Regions from separate parts of the Alteribacillus sp. HJP-4 genome, predicted to be linked through region 2. Evidence: predicted binding sites of a transcription regulator. Region 2 holds the regulator's gene; each other region holds the start of a gene.
What was found. The regulator CtsR, encoded in region 2, represses protease genes until heat stress. The targets are predictions, from matches to a motif close to ATGGTCAATAAAGGTCAAACA.

Region 1 (4,188 bases), on a different contig from region 2:
GCCTGAAGACCTGAACAGAGGGACAGCGTGATTTCCATCGGGCAACGAGAGGACAGCAGATCCGCTATTACTGTAATATCAGGAGATTTAGCATACTTTTATGCCGATAACGGAACGAGTGTCCGGAGAAATGCTGTCCGCCCCGCCTGTTCAAAAAGTGACTCTTATATTTGCTCTTCTGTTGTGCCCCAGACCGCAATTTTTGTATAAAATAATAAGCAGCACCAGCTGCATTTAAAACATACAGCTGGTGAGTAGAATTGGTATTTATACATATCTTTTTCTTTTGGAGGACGAGGAAATATGAAGCTCGCCTCTATATTTTGCAATTGCTCGTCTAGAAATCGAAATCCCATGCTCTGATTTGATGTGATCCGCAATCTTTTGATCTGAAAACGGTTTACTTTTGTCTTCTCCCTCTACGAGCTTTTTCATCATTGATTTAATAACTGCTGTCGACGTCTGTTCCCCTTCTCCATTGTTCATGCCGGAAGAAAAGAAGTATTTCAGTTCAAATAAGCCCTGCGGTGTCTGAACGTATTTTTTGGTAGTAGTGCGCGAGACCGTCGATTCATGAACATCTGCTTCTTCCGCGATCTCACGTAACGTAAGTGGTTTTAATGCAGATGGACCTTCCGTAAAAAAAGCACGCTGATGGTTTAGAATCGCTTCAGTGATCGCCCGGAGCGTATGCTGGCGCTGATCAATACTTTTCAGGAGCCAGACAAGCTGTTTGTATTTGCGCTTGGCATATTCCGTAGCTTCTCCTTCTTCGTTTTTCTCAAGTAAATGCCGGTATTGGCGGTTCAGTCGTATTTTGGGAAGGCTGTCATCACTCAGCACAACGACAAAATCACTGCCGTCATGCTCAATATGGACATCGGGCAGCAGATGGCCGGGGTGTCCTCCTCCAAAGGCTGCTCCTGGGTGCGGATGCAGCTCCTGAATAAGATCATGCGCATTTTGAATTTCTTCGAGCGTGATATCCAGCTTTTTTGCAAGCTGCGTCCATTTGCGCTCTGCAAGCTCTTCGAGGTGTTCACGTATGATCGTTTCCGCTAAAGGAAAGCTCGGTGTTTTTCTTTCAAGCTGCAGCAGCAGGCATTCCTGCAGAGATCTTGCCCCCACTCCAGCGGGTTCCAGTGATTGCAGCGTTTTGATCCAGCCCTCATATTCATTTCTCGTCACAGAAAAACGAACGGCCATTTCTTCAAATGTTCCTTCTAAATATCCGTTGTCTCCGACATTGCTGACGAGATATAACAGCATTTTCATATCTTTTTTTGAAATATCAAGAAATCTTATTTGCTGAATTAAATAGTCAGTCAGGGAATCCTCCGTATCAATAAGTCTGTCAAAAGGCGACTGCTGCTCCTGCTCCTCTTTTTCCTGAAATTCCGGGGACTCATCGTTCCACATCACCGGCATGTCGTACCTTGGTTCTTCTTTTAATGGAGAAGTCGCTTCCTGAATGTCGATTAAAGGATTTTCAAGCGCCTGTTCTTCAATATATTCGGACAGCTCCAGCGTTGAAAGCTGTAATAGTGAAATTGCCTGTCGCAGTTCCTGCGTCATGACGAGCTTCATCGTTTGTTGTTGAAACAATCCCATCTCTAAATTCACAGCGCTTCCTCCTCTCTGTGTTGTAAGCGCTTACTACACGCTATTATATCATATGTGTCCTTTTGTGGAAGATGTCATTTTGTATCAATACTATTACTATTGTAACGCAATGTAAGGCCTTAATGTTCGAATATTCTATTAAATGATGGCAGAAAACCTGACGGCTCCTTACAAGTTTGAACAATTCGAAAAAAGGTTATGATAGAGGCAGGGTTTATGAACAGCTTGGCGAAAACTTATAACTACTGTCCGAGCAATAATATGGGTTATGACAGCCGGGGACGATAAAATGATATTTTTTCTCCCTGCCTTTTTATTTGACCATTATTGACCATTGGAGTATGATAAAAATATCAGCTAAGATACTTAGTGGCTGCTTTGCTGACCAGCCATAAAAAATCAAAATAAAGTATGATATGACAGGAGGATGAATTGGATATGAACTTAATACCAACAGTTATTGAACAGACAAATCGGGGCGAGCGCGCGTATGATATTTACTCCCGCCTTCTCAAGGACAGAATCATTATGCTCGGGTCAGGCATCGATGACAATATTTCCAACTCTATTGTAGCTCAGCTTCTTTTCCTGGCAGCCGATGATCCGGAAAAAGATATTTCCTTATACATTAACAGTCCGGGCGGATCTATTACTTCAGGTATGGCGATTTATGATACGATGCAGCACATTAAACCAAAAGTCTCTACTATTTGTGTAGGTATGGCTGCTTCCATGGGAGCCTTTCTTTTAACCGCCGGAGAGCCTGGTAAGCGATTCGCACTGCCGAACAGTGAAGTAATGATTCACCAGCCGCTGGGCGGAACGCAGGGGCAGGCTTCAGACATTGAAATTCATGCACGCCGCATTATTCAAATGCGCGAGAAGCTGAACAAAATTCTTGCAGAACGTACCGGCCAGCCGCTGGAGGTAATCGAACGCGACACAGACCGTGATAACTTCATGAGTGCTGAGGACTCCAAGAAATACGGCTTGATTGATGAAGTATTATATAAGTAATAGTTTACCGCTGCGACAGCTGTCGCAGCGGTTTTTTAGTGATCATTCCTGGTACCTTCGAATATATTGAGCAGCAGGCAGTTACAGCTGTTTCTCCGGCCACATGTTCCGCAACAGTATGGTATTAAGATTTTGCCGGACACAGGTTCCAATATTGGCATTTTTGAGATTAATCAAATAACGGATCTCCTCTCCGGCTACAGCAATGACGCCGAAAAAGAACCACCCGGCCAACATATTATTTCAGGAAAATCATCCAGATAACATTCCGGGGACCGTGCTGCACAAAAAGCCCCGGCAGCTGAATGGCGCCGGAGCTTTTTGCGTTATTCTTCTTTTGCAACAAAAGCCGTAAGTGCCTCTGACGCTTCTTTTTCATCATTGCCGTCGACAATTAAATGGATCGTTTCACCGGTACGCACAGCAAGGCTCATCATACCCATAATACTTTTGGCATTAACTTTTTTTCCGCCTTTTTCAATAATTACGTCCGAATTAAAACGATTGGCTTCTTGCACAAACAATGCAGCTGGTCTTGCCTGCAGGCCCGTTTTTAATTTTACTTCGGCTGTTTTTTCTATCAATCGTATCTCCTCCATTCTCTATAGCAAAAGTTATCATTCTTTTGTTTACGCTTTCTCATATGAAATCGTTTCTCCATTCCGAATTTTTTTCGCTAATTCGTCAATTTTTCGGAGGCGGTGATTGACACCGGATTTACTCACGGGCCCGCTCGGGATTATCTCTCCGAGCTCCTTCAGCGTCACATCCTGATGCTTAACGCGCATTTCTGCAATTTCGCGGATTTTGTCGGGCAGGTTTTCAAGACCAATTTCCTCGTCCACCAGTTCAATGTTTTCAATCTGCCTTAAAGCGGCACCTACTGTTTTATTTAAATTGGCAGTCTCACAGTTCACCAGTCGGTTGACCGAATTTCTCATATCCTTCATGATTCTTACATCTTCAAAATACAGCAGCGCTTGATGAGCACCAATTACATTCAAAAATTCTGAGATTCTTTCACTTTCTTTAATATAAAGTATAAACCCTTTTTTTCTTTCTAAACTTTTTGAAGCTAGATGAAATTCATTCAATAGTCCTCGCAGGGCTATGTTATGCTCTTCATATAAGGAAAATATTTCCAAATGGTATGAGGAAGTGTCCGGATGATTGATAGACCCTCCTGCGAGAAAAGCTCCTCGTAGGTAAGCCCGTTTGCAGCATGTGTCACTGATAATCGCAGGAGAAATGAACCGGATAAATTGAAACCCATCCTGCATGATATTCAGTTCACTTAATAGCTCCTTCGCTTTTTCCTTCATCCTCACCATGTAGACGTTGTTTTTTTTCAGCCGCATTTTTTTTCGGACGAAAAGCTCAACAGAAATGCCGGGGAATACTCTTTTAATAAGGGTATATATTCGTCGGGCAATCGCTGCGTTTTCTGTTGAAACATCCAACTGAAGCTGCCCGTTTCCAAATGATATGGAGCCATTCATTCTGATCAGGGCGGCAAGCTCGGCTTTTGCGCAGCAATCATCCGATTCA
Region 2 (4,188 bases):
TCTGCAATTGCAGTCTTACCAACGCCCGGCTCCCCGATTAACACCGGGTTATTTTTCGTCCGGCGGCTTAAAACTTGAATGACACGCTCAATCTCTTTACTGCGGCCGATCACCGGATCAAGGCCTTCCTCCTTCGCTACAGCTGTAAGATCTCTTGCCAGACTGTCGAGGGTAGGAGTATTGGCGTTGGAGGAGCCTGCCGCTGAAGCCTGCTGCGGGCTGCCTCCAGAGGATTCATTGCTGCCAAGCAGCTGCAGCACCTGCTGTCTTGCTTTGTTCAAGCTGACACCGAGATTATTCAGTACTCTTGCAGCGACACCTTCGCCTTCACGAATAAGTCCCAGCAGGATATGCTCTGTTCCCACGTATGAATGCCCAAGCTTCCGCGCTTCATCCATAGAAAGTTCAATTACCTTTTTGGCCCGTGGAGTGTAATGAATCGTTTTTGAGCCTTCCTGTCCTGTACCAATTAGTGATTCTACTTCTTTCTGTATTTGGTCTGATCCGAGGTTCAGTGCCTGCAGTGCCTTTGCTGCGATACCTTCACCTTCTCTGATCAACCCCAATAGAATGTGTTCTGTTCCGATATTGCTATGGCCAAGACGGATCGCTTCTTCCTGCGCCAAAGCAAGAACCTTCTGCGCCCGTTCTGTAAATCGTCCAAACATCATTGATCATCCACCTCCAAGATATAGGTACTACTTATTTTCTTCCAGTTGTATACGTTCACGGATAAGAGCTGCCCGCCTGACATCACGTTCCTCCGGTGAGAGTCCTTTTCCAGCATACTGTTGTAAAAACCCAGGCTGTGTTAAAATCATAAGTTCATTAAGGATATTACCCGATAAACCTTCGATCAAATCTAGATCGATACCAAGCCTTACATCTGAAAGGCGTTTTGCCGCCTCTTTTGATTCCATAATCCTGCTGTTTGAAAGGAGTCCATAAGACCGGTAGACTCTATCCATCATCTGCATTTTCGAGGAACGCAGCAGCGCTTCTCTGGCTGATCGTTCCTTTTGGATGAGCTGCATTACCACTCCCTGCAGATCCTCTACAATATCTTCCTCAGACTTACCAAGTGTCATCTGATTTGATACTTGAAAAAGATTTCCAAGTGCTTCACTTCCTTCTCCATAAATACCTCTTACGACGAAGCCAAGCTGGTTAATTGCAGGGAGAATTCTATTTAATTGCTTCGTCATGACCAGGGCAGGGAGATGCATCATAACAGAAGCTCTGAGGCCGGTACCGACATTTGTCGGACAACTTGTTAGATAACCACGCTTTTCATCAAAGGCATAAGTTACCTTTTCCTCCATCCAGTCGTCAATACTATTAGCAAGCACCAGCCCTTCCTGCAGCTGAAAACCTCTAAACAGACATTGAATTCTTAAATGATCCTCCTCATTAACCATAATGCTGACAGACTCATCCTCACTCAGCAGTACAGCCCCTTCTTTGGATTTCTCTGAAAGGTGCGGACTAATTAAATGCTTTTCCACCAGCACCCGTTTTTCATTGGAGGACAATTCATCCATTTTCAATATCTCAAGAGTGCCGGCAGATCGGCTGCCATCCGCTTGTATTTCTTTTTCTACATAGTGCAGTAAAGTACCTGCTGATTCTGCAGAAGCGATGATAGGAAAAGGATATTGATCAAAGTTTCTGGCAAAACGAATTCTTGAGCTAAGTACAATATCTCCTTCTGGGCCGGTTTCATTTTTCATCCAGGGACTTATGGCTTCGGAAATAAATCGTTGAAGTGACATCATTCATCCCCCTTTCCTTCATGCATATCCGTCTCGAGCGATCGAATATGGTCTCTGACCTCTGCAGCCTGTTCAAACTCTTCCTGTTCGATAAGCAGCCTAAGCTTCTCTCTTTGGTGTTCAATTTCTTTTTGTATTTTTATTTTCCCGCCGGTTCGCTTAGGCACCTTACCCGCGTGCCGATGATTCCCACTGTGGACCCGCTTAAAGATAGGATCGAGCTTTTTATCGAATGTCTGATAACATCCAGAACAGCCGAATCTTCCTTTTTTTGCAAATTGATCGTAGGATAAACCGCAATGTTCACACACTAAAGGCTTCACTTGGGCGGAACGGGCCGATGGTGATCCACTGCTGAGTGGCTGCTCGAAATTTAACAGACCAGAAAGCAGGTCATGGATAGAATAACTGTTAGACCCTGGTATATTTTCACCCTTATCTCTTGCGCACTCATCACATAAATGCATTTCCGCTTTCTGGCCATTTACGATTTTCGTGAAATGCAGAGAAGCCGGGCGCTCCTGACATTCCTGACAGAGCATATAGCCCCCTCCTTTCAATCTCGTTATTTTATGCGTAAGCTCTGCAGCATTGCTTTTAAAATATTGGCACGAATAACGTCCCTGTCTCCTGCATACTTTAACGACAAAATATTTCTATCTGTCGCTGCGAGCATTAATTTAGCCTCTCGTTTTGACACAATCTCTTCCTCATATATCCGCATAATAATACTTTCGGCTGTCAGCTGATCAATTCCTTCTCCAATTAAGTTTAATAATTGAGAAATCAATTCAGCATGGTCATCAAGCTTCACTCGAGTAATACGGATATACCCGCCACCACCGCGTTTACTCTCTACTAAGTAGCCTTTTTCTGTTGTAAACCGGGTGCTGATTACATAATTAATCTGAGAAGGCACGCATTCAAACTGCTTTGCCAATTCACTGCGTTTAATTTCTATCAAGTCTTTTTCACTTTTTGTTAAAATCTGCTTCAAATAACTCTCAATAATATCCGAAATATTTCTCAAGGCGGCGACCTCCTTTCGTCGCTATTCCCAGCATATATTTCTGTTCCCCTTTTGACCTTGACTATCTTTGACTATAATTAAAATATAATACAACCGTCTGCAAAATTCAAGCAGACGGCCTCTTCATTATTAACGCTATGCATTTTTTTATTCCCGCGAGTGCCGCATTTCAATCTCTAAAATTCCTTCCACGTATTGCAGTTCCTCGTGCAGTAGAGATCGGTCGGCTCCTTTTGGAAGAGAGACTTCAAAAGTATAGTTCACTCCCTCTTTCTCCCCGACTTTTTCCCGTGTTCCTTTAATTTTTTTTATCATTACATCATGTGTTTCAAATACAGTAACAAGCGCAGATAATGTCTTTATCTTTTTGTTCGTCTGTACAACAACTATCTGTTCTTTTGTTGAGGAAAAAAATCGATCAACATGATTAAGAAATAACAGGCTGAGCAGCACGAGAAGCGTTGTAAAGCTTGCAGCAAAATACATTCCGGCTCCAGCTGCCAGCCCAATCGCGGCTACCACCCAAATAGATGCAGCGGTTGTAAGCCCCCGAATTGAAGCACCCTGTACAATAATGGTGCCTGCTCCAAGAAAACCGACCCCGCTGATAACATAAGAGGCGAGACGGGAAGGGTCATACGCTGAAATATCCGCGTTTTCTTCGAGGTACGGCTGAAATCCAAATAAAGCCATCAACATCGCAAGACATGCTCCTGTTCCTACTAACAGATGTGTCCGGAATCCTGCAGGGTGACGCTTGTATTCTCTTTCCATTCCAATTAACCCCGCCAGGAAAGCAGCAATTAAAATGCGTATGAAAATTATATAAGAGTCGTCGGTTATAAAAGCATCCATATGGCGCCCCCTTCATATGAGTGTATGGATACGATTCTTTCTTATTCCAATTATAATATGTTTATTAGAATCGTTCATTTTTGTTTTCGAGATTATTTTACTTTCCCTTTTTGGTGGATCTTCAATCGAACGTTTGATTGAAAGACCGCTTTAGGATCGGATATCCCATTCTTGTCGTGGTTATCCCGCCCAGGGGAGTCGTTTCCCGCTTTGGGACAGCTTTTCACTCTTTACATGACGTGTTTCCTCTTTTGTTGAAGGCGTTTCCCGCTTTGAGCTGTCACTTTCCACCGCACCTCTCTCGTTTCCCGTCCCGGGGTGGGGTTTCCCCCGGATGACACATTTATCCCTTTCTTTTCCATGGTTTCCCCCTTTCCGAGCGCATATCACCTGTTCGGTGTGCTTATCCAAGCTTGGCGCGGCTTTTCACTTCTTACAGAGAGCATTTCCACCGGTGCCGAGAGCGTTTCCCGCTTTGCGATGGCTCTATCCCCCGCGCCATGCTCCTTTCCCGCCCCGGGGCTGGTTTTC
Region 3 (4,188 bases), on a different contig from region 2:
ATGCTTTCAATGCTTCCTCCGTATAGCGGACCTTATGATACTTTTCGTAGTTATCCTTTAACCCCTTCATAATGGCAACTGCGTCCTCAAGGTTAGGTTCATTAACCATAACCGGCTGGAAGCGACGTTCGAGGGCAGCATCCTTTTCGATTTTACGGTATTCGGAAAGGGTGGTTGCACCGATCACCTGAATTTCACCGCGTGCGAGCGCAGGTTTCATTATATTGCCGGCGTCAGAAGAACCTTCCGCTGATCCAGCACCTACAATTTGATGAATTTCATCAATAAAGACAATGACATCCTGGCGCTCCTGTAATTCTTTCAGAAGCTGCTTCATCCGCTCTTCAAATTGACCGCGGATGCCTGTGTTTGCCACGAGAGAGGTGACATCAAGCAGATAAATATCTTTATTTTTCAATTTATTCGGTACTTGTCCGTCTGAAATTTTTAAGGCAAGGCCTTCAGCAATCGCAGTCTTACCGACACCTGGCTCACCGATAAGAACCGGATTGTTTTTATTGCGGCGGTTCAACGTTTCAATGACTCGTTCTACTTCATTATTGCGGCCGATTACCGGGTCGATCAGACCGGCACGGGCAGCATCAGAAAGGTTTTTACCGAGTTCATCAATTAGTCCGCCTTTGCCTCCGCCGGCAGCTGTCTGGCTCTGGCCGGGCTGGTCCTGTGCTGCCTGGCCGTTCATCATTCCTCCGAAAAACTGATCGAATGGATGAGGCTGGCCCTGGCCGCTTTGGCCGGAAGGCTGCTTCAACTGGCTGCGAATTTCGCGGTAGCACGCTTCGCATAAGTGCATTTTTTGCTGATGTCCGTTAATGTTCATATTCAATTCGATACGTGCTTGACGTTCATTACAATGTTCACATCTCATCATCATTCGTTCCTCCTTGTTTAATTGTTCAATATATACAGCTCGATTATTTTAAAACTTTTTGTTGGGGTTAAAAAGATAACGTATTTTTTTCAAGGACAAATGATCAGCCTTAACTTTGACTATCTTTGACCTTGTAAACATATTATATCCTGACCTTTTTTGACTTTCAAGTGGAATGCTTAAAAAATTTTTAAAAAGAAAATGAGAAAACAGCGCTGCCTGTTGGCCTGCGCTGTTCATGGAATTTTCTGTAGGTGCACTATATCACACATGTTTGATTTTTAAACAAATCCTGCTCAGCGGGGAGAGTAGGTGCCCATCTGAGACTGACCGCCGCCGTCAAATGGATACTCATAATCAATTTCCTCATCAAAAACGATGTAGTCAAGATACACCATCAATAACAAATACCACTTGCCATTATCGGGATCGCTCAATACGATATGATCGCGGCCGGCTTCTTCAATAATGCCTTGAAAAACCATCGAGCTCCAGTCTGGATTGTTTTCAAAAGTCATATACACAGTTGCCGGTTTGCCGCGGTTTAAACGGAGAATATTTTCAATATATGATTGTTCGATCGGCAGCATTCCGCCATTCCCGTTTCCATTCCCATTCCCATTCCCATTCCCATTCCCATTCCCGTTCCCATTTCCGTTTCCATTTTGACGCATGTCATACTGGGGATAATAGCCCTGCACAGGATAGCCATACCATGAATTATAGTTATACATAATTTTCCTCCTTTTTTACCGATATACATCGGGGCAATCTGCATAAGTAGGGGAAAAGAAACAATGGGCCTTAAAACGTCCAACGTTCGGCTGTCCGAACCATTGGGCTGGACATTCACCGGCAGGACGGAAAAACCACAGCGATTCTTGTGCTGGTGAAAATCGCTCGCCGTTCACCAGCCTGCGGGCCAGTCTAATTTCTTTATCACGTGCCCGCTGATAAAAATAACCTTTTTGAACAGCTTCAAATCCGCCGGGGGATTGAAAAGCCATCTGCGGAATCGTACGAATATCCGTGAAATCAATACAGGAGGCAAAAACCCGGTTGACCATTACATTTCCGGCCAGCAGCATGCCCTGTACACCTTCTCCTTCTGCTTCCGCTCTCATTAATCGGGCAAGCATTTTCATGTCCTCTTCGTTTGCCTGAACGACCGCCACGCGATCACCTCATTTTCATAGATGCTTGCATGCCATTATCACAATGTATGAAAAGGGAAGGCAGGTTATGAATAAAAAAAGCTGTGCGGCTGCACAGCTTTTACACGTAAAAGAAAGCTTCGATTTTTTCTGGGAGAAGAATATTCCCGACATAGAAGGCTCCGAAATCTCCGTAGCGGGCTGAGACTTCATCAAACCGCATCTCGTAAACTATTTTCTTAAATTGCAGAGCGTCATGAGCAAACAGGGTAACGCTCCATTCCCAATCGTCAAAACCGGTGGATCCGGTAATAATCTGCTTTATCTTTCCGGCGTACTTACGGCCGGTCATCCCGTGAGCGCGCATGAGTTCACGCCGCTCCTTCATCGGCAGAGAGTACCAGTTGTCATTGCCTTCTCGTTTTTTATCCATTGGATAAAAGCAGACATGATTCCATTTAGGAAGAATCGGGAAAATTCTTGCACGAAGCTCAGGATTATCGAGCGGGTCACTGCCGTCTTTCGGCGGCATATAGTTGCCGAGTTCTACGACGGATACATATGAATATGTGGGAATTGTATATTCTGCCAGCCCAGATTTATTAAATGCATTTTCTATATCATTTAGATCATTTAATGTCGGTCGCAGCACCATCATCATAAAATCAGCTTTCTGGCCGACAATGGTATAGAGTGCGTGACTGCCGCGCTCCTGATTTTCTACGTCCTGCCATTCCCCGATCATCTGTATAAATTCATGAAGGATGCTCTGGCGTTTTTCACTCGAAAGAGTTTTCCAGGAAGCCCAGTCCATATTACGAAAATCATGCAGGCAATACCATCCATCCAATGTTTGTGAAGCTTCACTCATTGTTGAATCACTCCTTATGTCATCCTTTTTCCGATTTCAACTATATCATAAATTACTGGTCTACAACGAATGAAGGACATAGAAATGCTGGTAGTGAAAATGACGGCATGCAGAAGTGTCCCTTTTAATAAACTTACTTTCTCTTGTCGACAAATCGCTTAATTGCCTGCTTGTGTTCTTCGGTCTGGCCGGCGGCAGTCTGAGCTGATACTTCCATTTCGAGTACCTCTGCGAGGCTTTTTTCCGATCCTTTTTTCATGTTCCTCATCATCAGGCCAAAAGCTTTTGAAGGGACCTTCACGAGATCTTCAGCAAGTTCATCAGGATTTCCTATGGATGTAATTAAATTAATGCGGTAAGCCTCTTCCGCAGTTATCGTATTTCCAAGACCCATTTCAGCTGCTTTGCCAAGACCGACTAGTCGGGGAAGAAAATAAGAAGCGCCTGCATCCGGCACCAACCCGATTTTCAAAAAGCTGAGTGCCATTTTCGCATTCTGCTCAGCAACTCGATAGTCACAGGCAAGGGCAATACTCAGGCCCGCTCCAACCGCAATACCGTTAAGGTAAGCGACTGTCGGTTTTTCAATTGAATCTATAAGCAGAATCAACCGGTTGTATGTGTCCCGCAGGTAAAGCCCGTACTCAAAATTATCCATATCTTCAAGTGGGATGCTTTTTAAATCCGCTCCTGCGCAAAAGGAATCACCGCTTCCCTGCAGGACAATTACTTCTACCTCCTTATCCTGCTCCGCCTCGTGAAAGCATTGAAAAAGCTCTTCGTGCATGGCGTGGTTTAACGCATTCTTTACCTCGGGACGGTTCAAGGTAATTCGTGCAATTCCATCCTTTTTTTCATAAAGTACTGTGGTTTGCTTCATCATTTTTCTCCTTTCAGAATGTAAAAGCTGAAATATCTATATATTGAAAGCGGCAGGGAGAGCAATCCGAACACGATTTTTCTTAAATAGCCCTCCCGGCCAGGGCACCATCATAGATTGCCTGCTTCGCATCGAGACCGACAGCAAGACGGGCGCCGCCGATCACGTGAGCCGGCGTGCCCTGTGCTTTCAGCGCTTCATACAAAGCTGGATTGGAAAGCTGGCCGCTTGCGGTGATTATCGTATCTGCTTCTACGAGCTTTTCTTTTCCTTCTATTGAAATAAGGATACCTTCAGGAAGAACCTTTTTGTAAAGGACACCGCCTGTCATTTGAATGCCTTTCTTTTTCAGCTCCATGATTGTAGCCCAGCGTGTTGTTTTTCCGATACC

Region 1: the regulator CtsR is predicted to act here: its motif matches at 1,938-1,958, upstream of clpP (ATP-dependent Clp endopeptidase proteolytic subunit ClpP).
Region 3: the regulator CtsR is predicted to act here: its motif matches at 1,005-1,025, upstream of ACE4RR_RS15480 (ATP-dependent Clp protease ATP-binding subunit).

The regions. Positions count from the first base shown of each region.
Region 1 is NZ_JBHIKY010000003.1:98,709-102,896, forward strand. It holds gene rpoN (RNA polymerase factor sigma-54) at 268-1,623, opposite strand; gene clpP (ATP-dependent Clp endopeptidase proteolytic subunit ClpP) at 2,062-2,640, shown strand; gene ACE4RR_RS03535 (HPr family phosphocarrier protein) at 2,967-3,224, opposite strand; gene whiA (DNA-binding protein WhiA) at 3,270-4,188, opposite strand, start outside.
Region 2 is NZ_JBHIKY010000015.1:86,178-90,365, forward strand. It holds gene clpC (ATP-dependent protease ATP-binding subunit ClpC) at 1-671, opposite strand, end outside; gene mcsB (protein-arginine kinase McsB) at 699-1,772, opposite strand; gene mcsA (protein-arginine kinase activator protein McsA) at 1,772-2,314, opposite strand; gene ACE4RR_RS14450 (CtsR family transcriptional regulator) at 2,338-2,802, opposite strand; gene ACE4RR_RS14455 (MgtC/SapB family protein) at 2,950-3,657, opposite strand; gene ACE4RR_RS14460 (hypothetical protein) at 3,888-4,019, opposite strand.
Region 3 is NZ_JBHIKY010000018.1:37,447-41,634, reverse strand. It holds gene ACE4RR_RS15480 (ATP-dependent Clp protease ATP-binding subunit) at 1-889, opposite strand, end outside; gene gerQ (spore coat protein GerQ) at 1,189-1,626, opposite strand; gene ACE4RR_RS15470 (cell wall hydrolase) at 1,642-2,067, opposite strand; gene hemQ (hydrogen peroxide-dependent heme synthase) at 2,168-2,917, opposite strand; gene ACE4RR_RS15460 (enoyl-CoA hydratase/isomerase family protein) at 3,051-3,797, opposite strand; gene ACE4RR_RS15455 (oxidoreductase) at 3,880-4,188, opposite strand, start outside.